One region of the Rahnella sp. CFA14(1/10) genome, then DNA from elsewhere that is predicted to be linked to it. Evidence: predicted binding sites of a transcription regulator. Region 1 holds the regulator's gene; each other region holds the start of a gene.
What was found. The regulator sigma-54, encoded in region 1, starts transcription at its own class of promoters, with help from an activator protein. The targets are predictions, from matches to a motif close to GTTGGCACANNTTTCGCTNT.

Region 1 (6,350 bases):
GTGAAACAGGTTTCTGTAAGGCTGGCGGCAGAGCTGAAAGCGCTGGTTGGCAAGGAAATTCCTGCCTCTGAAGAAGCGTATCTGCGGGTGAATATCGCCGCGCGTCGCGTACAGCAAATTCTGCCGACAGACATCAATGCAGATGATGATGAATCGCTGGTCGATTACATTCTTTCGTATATCAACTCGCACTATAACTATGATTTGCAAGGCGATAAGCAGCTGCGTGCTGATCTGCTGACGCACATTAAAACCATGATTACGCGGGTGAAGTATCAGATTAATATTCCCAATCCGCTGCTAAACAACATCAAACAGCATTATCCGATGGCCTATGACGTCACGCTGGCGGCGGTTTCAAGCTGGGGGAAATACACGCCGTATACACTCAGCGAAAACGAGATTGGTTTTCTGGTGCTGCACATCGGCGTCGGGCTGGAGCGGCATTACAATATCGGCTACCAGCGACACCCGCAGGTGATGCTGGTATGTGATACCGGCAATTCGACAATCCGCATGATTCAGGCGCAGATTAATCGCAAGTATCCGCAACTGGTGATGAAGCAGGTTGTGACGTTGCGTGATTATGAGCAACTGGAACACATCGACGAAGATTTTATTATTTCCAATGCCCGCATCAGTGAGAAAAATAAGCCGGTGGTGGTGCTGTCGCCATTCCCGACCGAATACCAAATGGAGCAGCTCGGTAAACTGGTTCTGGTAGACCGCACGCGGCCTTATATGCTGGAAAAATTCTTCGACGAAAAACATTTTATGATCATCAATGAACCGATGACGCAGGCGGAGTTATTCCGCCATGTGTGCTCGCAGCTGGAAGCGGAAGGTTATGTCGATCAGGCGTTTTATCCGTCGGTGGTAGAGCGTGAAGAGATTGTCTCGACCATGCTGGGTGAAGGCATTGCGCTGCCGCACTCGCTGGGGTTGCTGGCAAAGAAAACCGTGGTAATCACGTTGCTCTCTCCCCAGGGCATTGCATGGGGTGAAGGGGAGACCGCACACGTAATTTTCCTGCTGGCGATCAGCAAAGCAGATTATGAAGAGGCGATGGCGATTTACGATTTATTCGTGACGTTTGTGCGGGAACGCTCAATGAGCCGTTTGCTGAGCAGTGAGAATTTTGAAAGCTTCAAGGCAATTGCAATAGATTGCCTTTCACGCATTTAAAATCTTACTTATCCCCAAAATAGTTCGAGTTGAGGAAGGTGGCAAACGAAGGAGTCCCGATGAGCTTACACGGGTAAGTGATTCGGGTAACTGAGCGCAGCCAACGCACCTGCAACTTGAAATATGACGGGGATTAGTCCTCGTCAAAACCGGAGTTGATCAGATTTACGACAGCGGTGAGCGCCTGTTCTTCGTCGGGCCCCGTGGCTTCGATTTCGATTTTCTGGCCTTTCGGGGAGTCGAGCATCAGCAGCGCGATAACACTGCTGGCTTCCGCTTCTATGCCCGTGCCGTTGCGCAGCATAACTTCTGATTCAAAGCTCTGCACCAGTTCAAACAATTTCATTGCCGGTCGGGCGTGCATGCCTAACCGGTTTTTGATTTCTACCGTTTGTTTCACCGTCATGATTTGCGTTTTTCCAGCGTGCGATGGCGGGACTGCACATTCTTCCCGCGGGAACGGAAATAGTCGGCCAGTTGCTCTGCGATGTACACCGAACGGTGTTTACCGCCGGTACAGCCAATGGCGACGGTCAGATAGCTGCGGTTGTTGGTTTCCAGCATTGGCAGCCACTGTTCGAGGTAGCTGCGGGTCTGGTAGATAAAGTTATGCACTTCAGTATGACGGTCGAGGAACGCCGCCACCGGCTTATCAAGGCCGGTCATCGGACGCAGTTTCGGATCCCAGTGCGGGTTCGGCAGAAAACGGACGTCGAAGACGTAATCCGCATCAATTGGTATGCCGTGTTTGAAGCCGAAGGATTCAAACACCATGGTCAGTTCGCGCTCGCGTTTACCCAGCAGACGGGTACGCAGCATTTCTGCCAGTTCATGCACGGACATTTCGGAGGTATCGATGATCAGATCCGCCGACGAACGCAGCGGTTCGAGCAGATCGGCTTCTTCATCAATGGCACTTTCGAGGGACAAGTTTTTGCTGGAAAGCGGGTGCAGACGACGGGTGTCGCTGTAACGGCGGATCAAAGTATTACGGTCGGCATCAAGGAATAACAGCTGCGGCGAAAAACTCTCCGGCAGTTGTGACATCGCATGCTCATAAACTTCGGGTGTTTCCGGCATGTTACGGACGTCAATGCTCACGGCCGCTGACGTATTACGTTCAACGAGTGTCTGGGCAAGCTGCGGCAATAACACCACCGGTAAATTGTCCACACAGTAAAAACCCATGTCTTCTAATGCCCGTAGGGCAACCGACTTCCCGGAACCGGAACGGCCGCTGACAATCATCAGCACCATGGTGACACTCCCCTGGCATTCAGTGTTCAGAATTCATTTTCCCGGCACCGTACCGGGAATCAGCAATTTATTCGTTTTCAGTCATTATCTGGAACAGTTCTTCGTCGCTTTGCGCACCACGCAGACGGCGACATACTGTTTTATCAGCTAATTTCTTCGCGACTAAAGATAATGTATGTAAATGGGTTTTACATTGATCTGCCGGTACCAGCAAGGCAAAAAGCAAATCTACCGGCTGATTATCGATGGCGTCAAAAGCTATCGGCTGTTCAAGCTGAATGAACACGCCAACGGCACGTAAAGTGTCTTCTTCCAGCTTACCGTGCGGGATGGCGATCCCGGCACCGATCCCGGTGCTCCCCATACGTTCGCGGGTCAAAATAGCGTCGAAAATCACCTGTGGCGACAAATTTAATTGTTTGGCGGCCAGCTCGCTGATGATTTCCAGTGCGCGTTTTTTGCTGGCGCAATGAACGCCGCTTTTGGTGCATTCGGCATTAAGCACCGACGTTAATTGCATTGCAGTATCGTTAATCATGTCATCTTTCACTTTTGCGCTGTTTCACCCTTAAAGCTATATCGGCTCGTTTCCCGAAGGTCACAAGCCGATGCCCGAAGGTTTGTAGCACAGGGTTGGCTACATGAATGTCAGTGCTGTTTCAGTTTGTCTTTATGTTTATTCAGCTGTCGGGCCAGTTTATCAACCAGCCCATCAATCGCTGCGTACATATCCTGATGTTCCGAGGTGGCATGTAATTCGCCTCCGTTCACATGCAAAGTGGCTTCCGCTACTTTCTGCACCTTTTCCACGCTCAACACCACATACACCTGATTAATCCTGTCGAAATACTGCTCGAGCTTAGCCAGTTTCGACGTGATGAACTCTCTCAGGGGATCCGTGATCTCAATGTGATGTCCGGTAATGTTGAGCTGCATAATGTCTTCCTTCTCTGTTGAGGTCAAACTAACTGTTTACGTTGGTTTGAGGGCGGGATGGACAAAGACTCTCGGTATTTGGCGACAGTCCGGCGCGCAACCATAATTCCCTGATCGGAAAGCAGGGTTGCTAACTTGCTGTCACTGAGCGGTTTTACAGGATTCTCCGCTGCGATTAATTTCTTCACCAGCGCCCGGATCGCGGTTGACGATGCCTCGCCGCCGCTGTCTGTACTGACATGGCTGGAGAAGAAATACTTCAGTTCGAAAATACCACGCGGACTGTGCAGGAACTTTTGTGTCGTCACGCGTGAAATCGTCGATTCGTGCATTTCCACGGCACTGGCAATATCGGCCAGCACCATAGGTTTCATAAATTCTTCACCCAGTTCAAAGAACGCCTGCTGCTGCTCAACGATGCAGCGCGTCACTTTCAACAGCGTGTCGTTACGGCTTTCCAGGCTTTTAATTAACCACTTGGCTTCCTGCAGGTTGCTGCGGATAAATTGCCCGTCGCTGTCGCTGCGTGTGGAGTTACCCATCGCGGCGTACTGCTGGTTAATCTTCAGACGCGGAATGCTGTCGGAATTGAGTTCTACCGTCCAGACCCCTGACACTTTACGCACCAGCACATCCGGGATCACGTATTCGGATTCGCCGGTATTGATCGACTGACCCGGACGCGGATCCAGAGACTGGATCAGAAGCATCGCTCCTTTGAGTGTATCTTCTTTTAACCGGGTTGATCGCATAAGTGCGCGGAAATCATGGTTCGCCAGCAAATCGAGATGTTCGGTGATGATAAGACGGGCTTCAGTGATGAAAGGCGTGTCAGTGGCATATTGAGACAGCTGGATCAGCAGACAATCGCGCAGGTCACGTGCTGCCACCCCCACCGGATCAAAACGCTGAACGCGTTTAAGCACGGCCTCAACTTCGTCCATCGTGATGTTTTCATCACCGACGCTTTCGAGGATGTCTTCAAGGGAGACGGTCAGGTAACCGGTGTCATCCACCGCATCGACAATTGATGTGGCAATCGCGGCATCAGTATCAGAAAACGGCGTCAGCTCAACCTGCCACATCAGGTAATCCTGAAGGGTCTGGGTAGTTTCACCCTGATAAATGGGCAGCTCGTCGTCGCTGTAATCATTACCGGTACCGGACGGCGTGCCTGCGGTGTAAATCTCATCCCAGGTCGCGTCGAGCGGCAATTCTTCCGGCATATCTTTTTGCTCGAGCGCCTCGCGGGTGTCTAACCCCTCGCTGTCGGTGGCTTCTACCGAGTCGATTTCTTCATGAAGGTCAGTTTGTTCCAACAGAGGGTTGCTCTCCAGCGCGAGTTGGATCTCCTGCTGGAGCTCAAGCGTGGACAGTTGCAACAAGCGGATGGCCTGTTGTAACTGGGGAGTCATAGCCAGTTGTTGGCTGAGTCTGAGTTGCAAACCTTGCTTCATATCTTGGCTTAATTCCGTTGATGAGTGAAAACGGCAACACTTCTGTCAGAGACGGCCTGTTTCAGTGTAGGTGGAAACAGGCACGGTTCCGGCGGCACAGATCACAGACGGAATTCTTCACCAAGATAAACACGTTTAACTTGTTCATCAGCAAGAATGTCGGCTGGCGTGCCGTGGGCAATCAATTTCCCCTGACTGACAATATACGCGCGTTCACAAACGTCGAGTGTTTCGCGCACGTTATGGTCAGTGATCAGTACGCCGAGGCCGCTGTCACGTAAATGCTCAATGATTTTTTTAATGTCGATAACGGAAATCGGGTCAACCCCGGCGAACGGTTCATCCAGCAGGATGAATTTAGGGTTTGCTGCCAGCGCACGGGCAATTTCCACACGACGTCGTTCACCACCGGACAGTGACTGACCGAGGTTATCGCGCAAATGAGAAATATGGAACTCTTCCATTAATTCATTCGCGCGGTCATTACGCTGTTCTTTGGTCAGATCATCACGGATCTGCAGCACCGCCATCAGGTTATCAAATACACTGAGACGACGGAATATGGAGGCTTCCTGCGGAAGATAACCAATACCGCGACGGGCGCGGGTATGCAGCGGCAGCAGGCTGATGTCTTCATCATCAACGATGATACGGCCCGCATCGCGCTGGACAATGCCCACGACCATGTAAAAGGTGGTGGTTTTACCCGCACCATTTGGGCCCAATAACCCGACGATTTCACCCGAGTTGACCATCAGGCTGACATCTTCAACGACCTTACGGCCTTTGTATGCCTTGGCGAGATTCTCTGCGATTAATTTAGCCATAAAATATCAGTTACTCTTTTTGGTCGGCTGGCCGCCCGCTGCAGGCGCTTTTTGTTGCAGCTGCGAAGGGACCAGAACGGTCGTCACACGGTTACCCTTATCACTAAAAGCTTCCATTTGCTGTTTCTGTACCAGATAAGTAATGCGGTCGCCTTTCACATTGCTGTCCAGTTGCTCAAGGTAAGCATTGCCGGTCAGCGTGACGAGGTCATTTTCCACTTCGTAGCGGACTTTCTGGGCATGGCCTTTTACCGGTTTACCGTTGTCCTGCATCTGATAGAACGTCACCGGGTTACCGTAACCTTCTACCACTTCTTTACCGGACACACCCTGCGGACGTATCACCACCACTTTATCGGCTTTAACCTGGATCGTGCCCTGATTCACCACCACATTGCCGGTAAACGTCGCGGTATTGGTGTTGACGTCAAGTGCCTGATTTGCCGAGTCAATGGTGATCGGTTTCGTTGTGTCGTCTTTTAAGGCAAATGCCGGAACGCTGACGGCTAACAATGAGCTGACGATCAGAAGATCACGGATTTTATTTTTTGCTTTGAATTTCATAGGAAGTCGATACCTTTTCGATCAGCTCTGCTGTTTTATCACGCAGATTACCACGCATTTTCATGCCGTTAGATGTAAAACCTGTACCATAAAGCGTCACTTCATCGTCTGAGGCAACGTCCTG
Region 2 (6,350 bases), on a different contig from region 1:
TTCGCCAGTGGGGCAGTGACCGTACGGTGATCATCAGTGCTCATCGACTTTCAGCACTGACCGAAGCCAGTGAAATTTTGGTGTTCAGTCAGGGGAGTATTTCACAGCGTGGCAATCATGATCAGCTTGCTGCAGAACCCGGCTGGTACCGCGATATGTTCCGTTATCAGCAATTAGAAGCCGCGCTGGATGATGTGCCGCAGGAAAAGGAGCCGGAACACCGTGGCTGAACAAAAAATAATTAAAATTCAGAAGCTTTGGCCAACGCTAAAGCGCCTGTTAAAATACGGAAAACCCTACACTACACCGCTGTCTTATGCGGTGCTGATGCTATGGATTGCCGCTGCAGCGGAAGTGACCGGCCCTATCTTAATCAGCTTCTTTATTGATCATTACGTGGCTAAAGGTGAGATGCCGTGGGGGAAGGTTAGTTTGCTCGCGTTAAGCTTTCTTTTCCTGCAATTCCTGGCGGCAAGCCTGCATTATTTTCAGGCACTGTTGTTCAACCGTGCTGCGGTGGGTGTCGTTCAGCGCCTGCGCACCGAAGTTATGGATGCTGCACTACGGCAGCCGCTGAGTGCATTCGATACTCAACCTGTAGGTCAGCTGATTTCCCGCGTGACAAACGACACGGAAGTTATCCGTGATTTGTATGTGACTGTGGTATCGACAGTCTTGCGCAGTATTGCCCTGATTGGGGCAATGCTGGTGGCGATGTTCAGTCTCGACTGGCGTCTGGCATCGGTGGCGATTTGTATCTTCCCGGCCGTGTTTGTTGTGATGGGGTTGTACCAGATTTACAGTACGCCGGTGGTGCGCAAAGTACGTGCTTACCTGGCGGATATTAATGATGGTTTCAATGAAGTCATCAACGGTATGAATGTCATTCAGCAGTTCCGCCAGCAGAAAAGATTCGGGGAACGGCTTGCCCGCGCCAGTCAGTCGCACTATATGGCACGTATGCAAACGCTGCGGTTGGAAGGATTCCTGTTGCGTCCTTTGCTCAGTTTATTCTCCTCGTTAATTTTATGTGGTCTGCTCATTCTCTTTGGATTCAGCGCAGAGGGCTCTGTAGGCGTTGGTGTTTTATACGCCTTCATTAATTATCTCGGACGGCTCAACGAGCCTCTGATTGAACTGACCTCACAGCAATCGATTATGCAGCAGGCAGTGGTTGCCGGTGAGCGTATCTTTGATTTGATGGACAGGACGCAGCAGCAGTATGGACCCGATGATAAATTGCTGACCAGCGGTGAGATTGATATCAAAGACGTCAGCTTTGCTTATCTGCCGGATAAATGGGTGCTGGAAAACATTTCTTTGCACGTCCCTTCACGCGGATTTGTCGCGTTGGTCGGGCATACCGGCAGCGGTAAAAGCACGCTGGCAAATCTGCTGATGGGCTATTATCCGCTAAACAAAGGTGAGATCCGGGTTGACGGGCGTAACCTCGCCGATTTATCGCACACCAGCCTGCGTAAAGGTATTGCGATGGTGCAACAGGATCCGGTCGTTCTGGCAGAGTCCGTATTTGCCAATGTCACGTTAGGCCGTGATATTGATGAAGCACAGGTTTGGCATGCGCTGGACATTGTCCAGCTCTCACCGCTGGTGCGCGAAATGCCCGAAGGTATCAATACGCGTCTGGGAGAACAGGGCAATAATCTTTCTGTCGGGCAGAAGCAATTACTGGCGATGGCGCGCGTTTTGGTGCAGGCACCGGAAATTCTGATCCTTGACGAGGCAACGGCCAATATTGACTCCGGCACAGAGCAGGCAATTCAGCGCGCATTACGGGCTATCCGTCAGCAGACTACACTTGTGGTTATTGCACACCGGCTTTCAACGATCGTAGATGCCGATAATATTTTGGTATTGCACCGCGGACAAGCCGTTGAGCAGGGTAATCACTTGCAGCTGCTGGCAGAAAAAGGCCGGTATTATCAGATGTATCAGTTGCAACTTGCCGGGCAGCAATTGGCTTCTGCCGGACAGATTACACCCGCAACAGAAAACGCATAATCTTATGCCGGTGCCGTCTCTCCGCGGTACCGGCTATCTTTTTTCCCCGGTTTTCTTTTCCCGTTTTTAGCTTTCCCCGCACTGTATTCATGCAGGCAAAACCTTTTTATCAATCCGGATGCACTAAAAAGCAGCGATGAGCACTTAAATGGTGCGAACGCTGCTGTGCTGAATAGGATTTGGCAACTGTGCGCAGGGTCACGATTATTCTGAAAATGCCGTATTACGTGGGAATTGCATGAATCTGTGACCAATTTCAACTCTGGCACATCCTTTGCTTTATTCAATCCGTATCGGGCGTGAGTCCTCTCACGGCAGGCCCTTAATTCGAGGAGTGGCACAATGAAGCTGGTTACTGTGGTGATCAAACCTTTTAAGCTGGAAGACGTGCGTGAAGCGCTGTCTGCTGTTGGAATTCAGGGGCTGACCGTAACGGAAGTTAAAGGTTTTGGCCGTCAGAAAGGTCATGCAGAACTTTACCGTGGCGCGGAATACAGCGTGAACTTCCTACCAAAAGTAAAAATCGACATTGCTATCGCTGACGATCAGCTTGATGAAGTGATCGACGTGATCAGCAAAGCGGCCTACACCGGCAAGATCGGTGATGGCAAAATTTTCGTTGCTGAGTTGCAACGTGTTATCCGTATTCGTACCGGTGAAACCGACGAAGCAGCACTGTGATTTCAGGTTCTTTTCTCTCACACCAATCGGTTTGAGATAAATCAGATTAGAAAAAACAGTTTTGAGAAACAGGGGTGGGTTAATAATGAAAAAACTTTTATCCATGATGGGGCTTGGTGCAGTGGCTTTGCTGCCTTCGCTGGCCATGGCGGCAGCACCAGCAGCGGCAAACGGCGCTGATAATGCCTTTATGATGATTTGTACTGCGCTGGTATTGTTCATGACCGTACCTGGCGTAGCGTTGTTCTACGGCGGCTTACTGCGTTCGAAAAACGTTTTGTCCATGCTGACTCAGGTTATTGTCACCTTTGCTCTGGTCTGCGTTCTGTGGATCCTCTACGGCTACAGCCTTGCTTTCAGCGAAGGTAATGCGTTCTTCGGGGGTTTCAGCAACGTCATGATGAAAGGCATTGGACTGGATTCTGTGACGGGCACCTTCTCGCAGATGATTCATGTTGCATTCCAGTGCTCATTTGCCTGTATCACGGTGGCGCTGATCGTGGGCGGTATCGCTGAGCGTGTACGTTTTTCAGCGGTTCTGATTTTCACGGTGATCTGGCTGACTTTCTCTTACATCCCGATGGCTCATATGGTGTGGGCAGGTGGTTTCCTGGCTGCTGATGGTGCGCTGGACTTTGCCGGTGGTACTGTTGTCCATATTAACGCCGCAATTGCAGGCCTGGTGGGAGCGTATCTGCTCGGTAAACGTGCCGGTTTTGGTAAGGAAGCTTTCAAACCACACAACCTGCCAATGGTCTTCACGGGTGCCTCAATCCTCTACGTGGGCTGGTTCGGCTTCAACGCGGGTTCAGCAAGTGCCGCAAGCTCTGTTGCCGCATTGGCTTTCCTGAACACGGTAATTGCTACCGCTGGCGCAATCCTGTCCTGGACGCTGGTTGAGTGGATGGTACGTGGTAAGCCTTCACTGCTGGGCGCAAGCTCTGGTGCTATCGCGGGTCTGGTCGCTATCACGCCGGCATGTGGTACGGTGGGCGTTGGCGGTGCTTTGATCATCGGTCTGGTCGGTGGTATCACTGGCCTGTGGGGTGTGGTTACCCTGAAAAAATGGCTGCGTGTTGATGACACCTGTGACGTATTCGGTGTTCACGGCGTGTGCGGTATCGTAGGTTGCCTGCTGACTGGCGTGTTCACTTCCAGTTCCCTGGGCGGCGTAGGTTATGCAGAAGGCGTGACCATGGGCCATCAGGTGTGGGTGCAGTTCTTCAGCGTATGCGTGACCTTGGTGTGGTCCGGTGTTGTGGCCTTCATCGGTTACAAAGTGGCTGATATGATTGTAGGTCTGCGTGTTCCTGAAGAGCAGGAACGTGAAGGTCTGGATGTTAACAGCCACGGCGAAAATGCTTACAACCAATAAGCCAGTAGTAATCTGATTTCAGAGAAAGTAGTGCGCTAACTCTCTCATTAAGCAGTACAGAACAATAAAATAATGATGATATGCAAAAGGGGCGATAGTGATATCGCCCCTTTTTAATGCGCCATTTTCACAGGACGTTTTTTAATAAAGATTATTCAGGCTTTCGCTGACGAATAACGCCTTCCTGGACCGTAGAGGCGACCAGAACGCCATCGCGGGTATAAAACTGCCCACGCACAAAACCGCGCGCACCGGAAGCAGAAGTACTTTCAACGGCATACAGCAACCAGTCATCCATGCGGAACGGACGGTGGAACCACATCGAATGGTCGATGGTCGCGACCTGCATTCCCGGTTCAAGGAAGCCAATGCCATGAGGTTGCAGCGCCGTAGGCAGGAAATTGAAGTCAGATGCATAGCCCAGCAAATACTGATGAATTCGCAAATCATCTGGCATCTCACCGTTGGCCCGGAACCACACGGCACGGTTAGGTTCTTCGACGCTTCCTTTCAGCGGGTTATGAAACTTCACCGGACGCATTTCAATAGGCTTATGGCCGATAAATTTTTCGCGGAATTTTTCCGGTATCAGATGCGCCAGATTTTTAGCAATATCGGATTCTGATACCAGCGTTTCCGGTGGTGGTACATCCGGCATGGCGTTCTGATGCTCAAAGCCACTTTCCTGGCTCTGAAACGACGCTGTCATATAGAAAATCGGTTTTCCATGCTGTACGGCTTTTACACGGCGTGCACTGAAGCTGTTGCCATCGCGCAGGATTTCCACGTCATAGATGATGGGCTTACTGCTGTCGCCAGGGCGCAAAAAATAGCTGTGGAAAGAATGGATACCCCGCTCCGCCGGGACAGTCTGCTTGGCGGCATACAATGCCTGTCCGACCACCTGACCGCCAAAGACCTGACGTAAGCCTAAATCTTCACTTTGGCCACGGAACAACCCTTCTTCAATTTTTTCCAGATCGAGCAGATCCAGCAGATTTTTTAATGCCTGACTCATAGTGGCCTCATGAAAGTAACCAGAGAAATCGACCTCAGTTGTTCGGGGTAGTGCAGGCAGGAATCTTCTGAAATACGCCTTCACCGACAGGTCTAACCTGTTAATCATAGTGGATCTTCCGTTTTGCCAGAAGATCTGTTTGGCCGTTAACAGGAAAACCTCAGATTCTTGTGCCATGATTAATAGGTAAGCTGGTTAAAGTCACTACATTCATCGTCGGCGCTTATTACGGCTTGTCGACAAGCGACTATAAAAAGGGAGTACGATCAATGAAACTTTGGCAGATAGTAGGTGGAACCGCGCTGTCTCTGACTCTTGCCGGATGTGCGCAGCATCATGAGGCACCAGCGCAGCAACCTCCTGTGAATACGGCGGCCAGTCCGGTCACTCAACCTGCGATCACCGGCCCGAATGTATCGGGTAGTGTGTTCATCAATCAGCGTGTTGCTTTGCCACCGGATGCTGTCCTGACGGTGACATTGTCTGATGCTTCGGTGGCGGATGCGCCATCCAGGGTGATTTCGCAAAAAGTAGCAAGAACGCAAGGGAAACAGGCTCCGTTTACCTTCATCCTGCCATATAACCCGCAGGAAATTGCCCCTGACGCCCGTATTCTTCTGAGTGCAGCGGTAACCATCAATGGTCAGATGACCTTCATCACTGATTCCATTAAAGAAGTGATTAACCATGGTCAGGGTACACGTGCTGATCTGCAACTTGTCCCTGTTGTCGCCGTACCTGTCGCGACGAAACCGAGCACTTTGGGGCCAATGAGCAACCCGTCAAATCCGGGGCTGGGCACGTCACCGGCACCGGTAAGTTCGGCACCCGCGCAACCCATGACCTATTGATTCATGACTTGTGATGGCTAAGCACCGCTCCGGCGGTGCTTATCTGTAAGATGGTTTAGTGAACGCAACATCACCATTTCCAGCCATATTTCTCTAAATCCACTTTGCCTTGCTTAAAGGTAATGCCTTCTGCCAGCAGTGCCTGACGTTGACGCTTAAAGTCTTCGCCCTGCAGGGATATTTCGCCGTGCCGGTTAATCACCCGATGCCAGGGAAGGGTGCTGCCTTCCGGCAGCTTCTTGAGTACGCCGCCGACCTGCCGCGCTGCACGCGGTGAACCGGCCAGTTGTGCGACGTTACCGTAAGTTGTAACTTGCCCGACCGGAATGGCGGCGATAATCTGAAATACGCGCTGGCGAAAGTTATCGGGTTCCGACATGACATCCTCCTCGGTGATTTGCGC
Region 3 (6,350 bases), on a different contig from region 1:
TGTTTAAATACACGATGCCGAAGTTGAAACATCGATAATAAGAGCGTCTGATTTCTTCTGCTTCCGGAAATACATCCGTGAAGTACGGCATGTGAAACAAGGCGTGGGTCTGTTATATCAATATCTGTATTGTCGGAATGAAAAATGCTCTCCGGCGTGATAATTTCGGCTTGGCTCATATTCAATACTCATTCGTTAATAATCAGTGCAGGCTAATCACCGCCTGCACTGATAGTCAGTGATAAATAGCGGGAAATCCGCTACATATTACGACCCGGATTACGCCCGCGTGGTGCGCAGCATCCCCCTCTCACGCCCGGGCAGTTTGGTTGACCTCCGACATTGCCGGAGCCTAATTTCAACCATGGATCCCCGCCGGCTTCATCCAACGTGCCTGGCTCTGTTCCCTGAGTCCACCATTTCGCTTCATAATTACTGCCCTCCCAGCTAACACGGTCGCCCTCATTATAAGTCTCCGTGGCGCTCCATTGCGGATACCCGGTTGCCGCCTGAACGGTAACATTGTAAGCCGCAGTGTCGCTCGCTCCGCTGATATCAGTCACGGTCAACTGGAACACCAGTGAATGATTAATCAGCACGGTTGGCGCGGTGTAAGTCAGCGTTTCACCGGTCACGGATGTGGCAGTGACATCTGCTGGTAAACTCCAGAAGTAGCTCAACACTTCGCCGTCAGGGTCATACGAGTTTGCCGCGCTGAGTGTACCCGTTGCGCCGCTGCTGACTGTTTTACTGCCGGAGACTGCCGCCACCGGAGGCTCATTCACGCCACCTGCGACCAGGAAGGTATAGGTATCAGTACCGGTTTTGCTGCCATCAGAGACGGTAAGTGAAACGGTATAACTGGCCTGATACCCTGCGGCAGGCACCCGCAGGTGAATAATCGGGTCTGTCAGGCTGCCGCTGACAATTAAGCCCGACGGGACATTCCACTGATAAGTGATCGGGTCACCGTCAGGATCGTAGGAATGACTGCCATCAAAGGTAAGTTGGGTAATCGGAGAGACCGGGCTTTTTGGCCCCACGATTTGCGCGACCGGTGCGCGATCGAGCGGATCAACGCTGGCATTAATACCTTTAAAGTAAAAAGGTGCCATATCAATGGCTTGTGTCACTATCGGGGCACCCAGCCCTTCACGCGCAGCATTGACCAGCAGACCGTTATCCTGATCGGCAGTCCAGGTAAATACGCCTCCCAGCCCTTTTGAGCGGGCATATTCAGCTTTCGCTTTTACGGTACGCGGCGTATCCAGAGAGATAAATAATTTAGAAGACGAGCTGTACAGATAGTCTGCGTCAGCCTTTTCATCGGTATAGAGTTCGAAGCCGTTTTTCCCTTTTTGCGCTTCCAGATCCAGATAGTTATAAATAATGTCATACCATTCTGAGCTTCCTGACTCAAAAGTCCCCGTTGTCGTTGCGGCACCTGGTTCATAGGTACCGACCAAAGGTGACAGTTGAGAGATCGCCGCATTACGCGCATTACGGGTATAACCTGCGTAGCCAATGTTGATATTACTCTGCGCCACACCTATTGAAATCAGATAGTCAACTGCGGCATCCACGCCATAGCTGGTTTGTTCTGTTTTATGCAGGTTCGTATGATGATTCAGTGCCGGAGCCCATGGCGTACCGAAGAAATCGTAGGTCATCACGTTAATTCCGTTCAGACCTGCAGCCAGCAGACCCGGGATGTCGGCTTTCGCCAGAACCGCCGGATCGGCTGAAGAGGCGATACTGATTCTGGTGTTTGGCAATCCGGCATTGTTGAAAGCTGCCCGCAACTCTCTCATTAAAATGACATAGTAAACACTGTCGTCATCGCCATAAGGGTTGTTATTGCCTGCTGCTCCCGGATATTCCCAGTCAATGTCGACTTCTGTGAACATCGGGAAACGTTTGAAGATATCCACAATGCTGGCACAGAAGCGAACACGCTGTTGGGCATCGCGTGACATGTTGTAAAAACCGTTACTCATGGTCCACCCACCCACGCTAAATGAGAGAACCAGATCATGACCGAGTGTTTTTGCTTTTTTCTGCAAATCCCGCAGACCGCCTAAAATCCCCTGAACTTTTTCCTGCTGGAAATCGTCAGGCATGGTGATGTCTTTATAACTCGGGAAGCCATTATTGACGTAGGTTTGGGTATCACCCCAGACATCGAGGAAAGTAACAGAGCCGTCCTGATCGTGAATACCAAATGCTGCTGCCCCGCTGGAGATGGCTGCAGATTTCTCACCCAAATCACCAAGAATGCCGACAAAACCCACAATTAATTTGTCGAATGCCGTTGGCGAAACAAGTGCCAGGTCAACGCCACGGCCGCGATCTGCGGGTTGCTGGCTGCCTTGCAGGCGGCCATCATATTGTGACCAGTCGGTGTAATAACCAAAGACTTTTGGGCGACCTGCAGTGTTGTATTTGTTATATACCGGTTTAGCTACGCGGGCTGCGGTATAACTGAATTTTTCGGTATCAACGGCGGGATCAAATCCGTCGATCAGATAAGATTCAGTTGTCGCGGCATCGGGTTTTGTAATTTTAGACATAAATTTTCCTTAACAGTTAGCATTCTGAATTATCAGCATGATATAAATCTGAAACAGCATTTCGTCTTGGAACGTGAATTATTTTGGCTGTAATTCTGTGTTGTGCAAATTGGCCTGTTAATTTTTTATTTTTTAATTTCAATAAGTTAAATTAAATAAACTAAAAAAAATCAAAAACCTGATACTTATTACAGGTATTGCAGGCAGTTTAATTGACAGGCAATCGAGCCTTCCTATAATCATTGCAACGCTGTGTTTGGATGAGCAGAGGGAAATGTTCCCTGGAGATTGCATTTGCACGAAATTCAGCGACTTAAATTATTGTATGGATGACCAGATAAAATTAACTTTGGATAAGTGGTTATACTCAATTCGATTCGACAGCTATGCTTATGTTATAACGCCGAGAAAAGGCTTCGATGATTTTTTTATTCTTGAAGGTTTTAACGCCAGCTGGCGCCGGCAATATATGGAAAATGGGTTTCATAAAATAGACCCTATTATTAATAAGGCTCAGAATTATCAGCAAGCTCATATATGGAGCAGTGTGTCGCTTTCGGGAAGTGATCGCTTTTTAAATTGTGCGAAGGCGCATGGTATCCGGTATGGATATTCCATGTCTTTACCGATAAATGACCAGTATATAGGCGTGCTCAGTGTGGCACGAAAAGAAGATATATTTGTTTCGCAAAAGGAATCCATGAATATTATTGGAATGATTACAGTGTATTTGCACAAACTTAATAATCAATTTTTAATGGATTTTAATAATAAACTTATTGATAAGATAGGTGATTTAACGCCGCCAGCAATACTGACTTCAAGAGAACGTGAATGTTTGGTCTGGCTTGCGGAAGGGAAAACCAGTTGGGAAATAAGCCGGATTCTGTCAATTTCAGAAAGAACAGCAGTATTTCACATTAACAATTGCATGACCAAACTTGGGGCTAAAAATAGAGTGCAGGTGATAATGAAAGCCATGAGAGCCAATATTATTAAATAAAACGGGCCTGTCACTGGCAGGCCACATTTTGCCTTCGTGTCAGATGACTGGCCCCGTCTTACCTACTTTTTCACAATACCCGCAATATCATTGGTGTTCATCAGGTGATAATCGCCGTTCATGTCGGTATAGCTGGTCATACCGGTATCGCGGTCACGATCCGGTTCACCGTGGGCGAAAAACTGGTCGCCGGATTTCGTATTAATCACATAATCGCTGGCACAGCCGGTTAATGCCAGGGCCAGAACCCCGGCCGTCAGGCAGAATAATTTCTTCATTGTTCAGCAGGTTCCTGTTGCAATCATTTGCCGGCATTACAAAACAAACTGCCGTAAGAAGCAAAGAATAAAAATGTCACTAAGCGTAATAGTGCGTGCAAAACCACGATTGTGCACCAGCACGGTGCGATGTGATCCCGTCGTTGTTTCTGTGACTTGTTCGTAACGCTCTTGCGCCGCTATCTATACTCACATAACCCGTAACATTCTCAAAGGTTCTGTAACACTGGCAGATATTTTGCTTATGTCTCTTACCTTTGATGTTTTCACCCCTGGTGATAAGCGGGGAATCCTCAGTCTCAAGATTAAGCATTAAATTTCACATTTTCAGATGACGACTTCGTGTTGGTGTTTTTGCTACATGCGTTTTCCTTCACCCGTTTTGCATTAACTCAGTCCTAAGGATCATGATGATGTCGATGAAATTTATTAAAAGTCCTCTTTCTTTGTTGCTGGCAGGCTGTCTGGTCACGGCGTTTTCTGCGCGTGCGGATATCGTGATTGGCGTCGCCGGCCCGTTCACCGGCCCGAATGCCACCTATGGCGATCAGTACTGGCATGGTGCCACACAGGCCGCTGATGACATTAATGCCGCAGGCGGAATTAACGGCGAGAAAATCAAACTAGTGCAGGGTGATGATGCCTGCGAACCGAAACAGGCCGTTGCGGTGGCGAACCGTCTTGTTGATCAGGATAAAGTGCAGGCGGTTGTCGGGCATTTTTGCTCATCTTCTACCATGCCAGCGTCCGAGGTTTATAACGATGCCGGAATTATCGCCATCACACCGGGTTCAACCAACCCGCAAATCACCGAACGTGGCATGAGCGATATGTTCCGCATGTGTGGACGTGACGACCAGCAGGGGCAGGTTGCCAGCGATTACATCATTGACAAGCTGAAAGCCAAAAAAGTGGTCATTATCCATGATAAAGATACCTACGGGCAGGGGCTGGCGGATGCCACCAAAGCGGCGCTCAACAAGCGTGGCGTGAAGGAAGTGATGTACGAAGGGCTGTCGCGAGGTGAAAAAGATTTTAACGCGCTGGTCACCAAAATCAGTGCGCAGAAACCGGATGTGGTGTTCTTCGGCGGTTGCCATCCGGAGGCCGGTCCGCTGGTGCGCCAGATGCGTGAGCAGGGCGTGCAGGCCACCTTCTTCTCCGGTGACTGCATCGTGAACGAAGAAATGGTCACCGCCGCAGGTGGCCCGCAATACACCAACGGCATCCTGATGACCTTTGGTAAAGACCCGCGCCTGATCCCGGAAGGTAAAGCGGTCATCGATAAATTCCGTGCCAGCAAGTTTGAGCCGGAAGGTTATACCCTTTATTCCTATGCCTCCGTTCAGGCCATTGCCGCAGCGTTCAAAGCCACCGGCGGCAGCGATTCCGCCAAAGCCAGCCAATGGCTGAAAGCCAACAGCGTGGATACTGTCATGGGCAAAAAAGCCTGGGACAGCAAAGGCGATCTGAAAGTTTCGGATTACGTGGTTTATAAGTGGGATGACAAAGGCAAATATCAGGAAGTGAAAGAATAAAGCACGCTTATTTGCCATTTGAACCCGGGCAGTGCTCAGTGACCTTACGTATTCTATGTACGCGACGGTTCTTGTGCGCTGACCGGGTCCGGACGGCTGTAGCGATAATGTTTTATTCGCTTTAATGAATGCGCCTTAGCCGGGCGCGGTCACAAAAAGAGACTGCGTATTTATGGATTCATTCTTTCTGCAACAGTTATTTAATGGCATCACGCTGGGTGCTGTTTACGGATTGATCGCCATCGGCTACACCATGGTTTACGGTATTATCGGCATGATTAACTTCGCACACGGCGAAGTGTATATGATTTCAGCTTACCTCTGCGCCATTGCGCTGGCACTGCTCTCTTTCTTCGGACTTCACTCTTTTCCGCTACTGATCCTGGGCACTCTGGTGTTCACCATCGTGGTCACCGGCGTTTACGGCTGGGCAATTGAGCGCATTGCCTATAAGCCGTTGCGTAATTCGACCCGCCTTGCACCGCTGATTTCTGCTATCGGCATGTCGCTTATCTTACAAAATTACGCCCAGATCAGTCAGGGGCCGCGGCAGCAAGGTATTCCGACCCTGCTGGATGGCGCGTTCCGTTTTCATATCGGCGAAAGTTTTGTCCAGATGACCTACACCAAAATTTTCATCCTGCTGGCATCACTGGTGGGCATGCTGGTTTTATCGTGGATTATCAGCCACACCAGACTCGGGCGGATGTGTCGCGCCGTGCAGCAGGACAGAAAAATGGCTTCGATACTGGGCATTAATACTGACCGTATCATTTCGCTGGTCTTCATGATGGGTGCCGCGATGGCCGGGCTGGCCGGGGTGCTGGTGACCATGAACTACGGCACGTTCGATTTCTATGCCGGATTCATCATCGGCATCAAAGCCTTCACCGCCGCGGTGCTTGGCGGGATCGGCTCATTACCGGGCGCGATGCTCGGCGGGCTGATCCTGGGGATCGCC

Region 2: glnK (P-II family nitrogen regulator) is a predicted target of sigma-54. The motif match lies at 2,284-2,303, and genes of this name have one in related genera.
Region 3: EVX52_RS00960 (branched-chain amino acid ABC transporter substrate-binding protein) is a predicted target of sigma-54. The motif match lies at 4,077-4,096, and genes of this name have one in related genera.

Annotation. Positions count from the first base shown of each region.
Region 1 is NZ_SEWS01000010.1:150,959-157,308, forward strand. Features, by position in the region: gene EVX52_RS19905 (transcription antiterminator) at 1-1,185, shown strand, start outside; gene npr (PTS phosphocarrier protein NPr) at 1,319-1,591, opposite strand; gene rapZ (RNase adapter RapZ) at 1,588-2,442, opposite strand; gene ptsN (PTS IIA-like nitrogen regulatory protein PtsN) at 2,510-2,992, opposite strand; gene hpf (ribosome hibernation promoting factor) at 3,091-3,378, opposite strand; gene rpoN (RNA polymerase factor sigma-54) at 3,402-4,835, opposite strand; gene lptB (LPS export ABC transporter ATP-binding protein) at 4,937-5,662, opposite strand; gene lptA (lipopolysaccharide ABC transporter substrate-binding protein LptA) at 5,669-6,226, opposite strand; gene lptC (LPS export ABC transporter periplasmic protein LptC) at 6,204-6,350, opposite strand, start outside.
Region 2 is NZ_SEWS01000012.1:33,444-39,793, reverse strand. Features, by position in the region: gene EVX52_RS21460 (SmdA family multidrug ABC transporter permease/ATP-binding protein) at 1-230, shown strand, start outside; gene EVX52_RS21455 (SmdB family multidrug efflux ABC transporter permease/ATP-binding protein) at 190-2,022, shown strand; gene glnK (P-II family nitrogen regulator) at 2,365-2,703, shown strand; gene amtB (ammonium transporter AmtB) at 2,789-4,078, shown strand; gene tesB (acyl-CoA thioesterase II) at 4,230-5,096, opposite strand; gene EVX52_RS21435 (YbaY family lipoprotein) at 5,366-5,947, shown strand; gene EVX52_RS21430 (MGMT family protein) at 6,018-6,326, opposite strand.
Region 3 is NZ_SEWS01000001.1:198,345-204,694, reverse strand. Features, by position in the region: gene EVX52_RS00980 (acyl-homoserine-lactone synthase) at 1-179, opposite strand, end outside; gene EVX52_RS00975 (glycoside hydrolase family 18 protein) at 261-2,570, opposite strand; gene EVX52_RS00970 (LuxR C-terminal-related transcriptional regulator) at 2,845-3,573, shown strand; gene EVX52_RS00965 (YgdI/YgdR family lipoprotein) at 3,636-3,851, opposite strand; gene EVX52_RS00960 (branched-chain amino acid ABC transporter substrate-binding protein) at 4,265-5,389, shown strand; gene EVX52_RS00955 (branched-chain amino acid ABC transporter permease LivH) at 5,562-6,350, shown strand, end outside.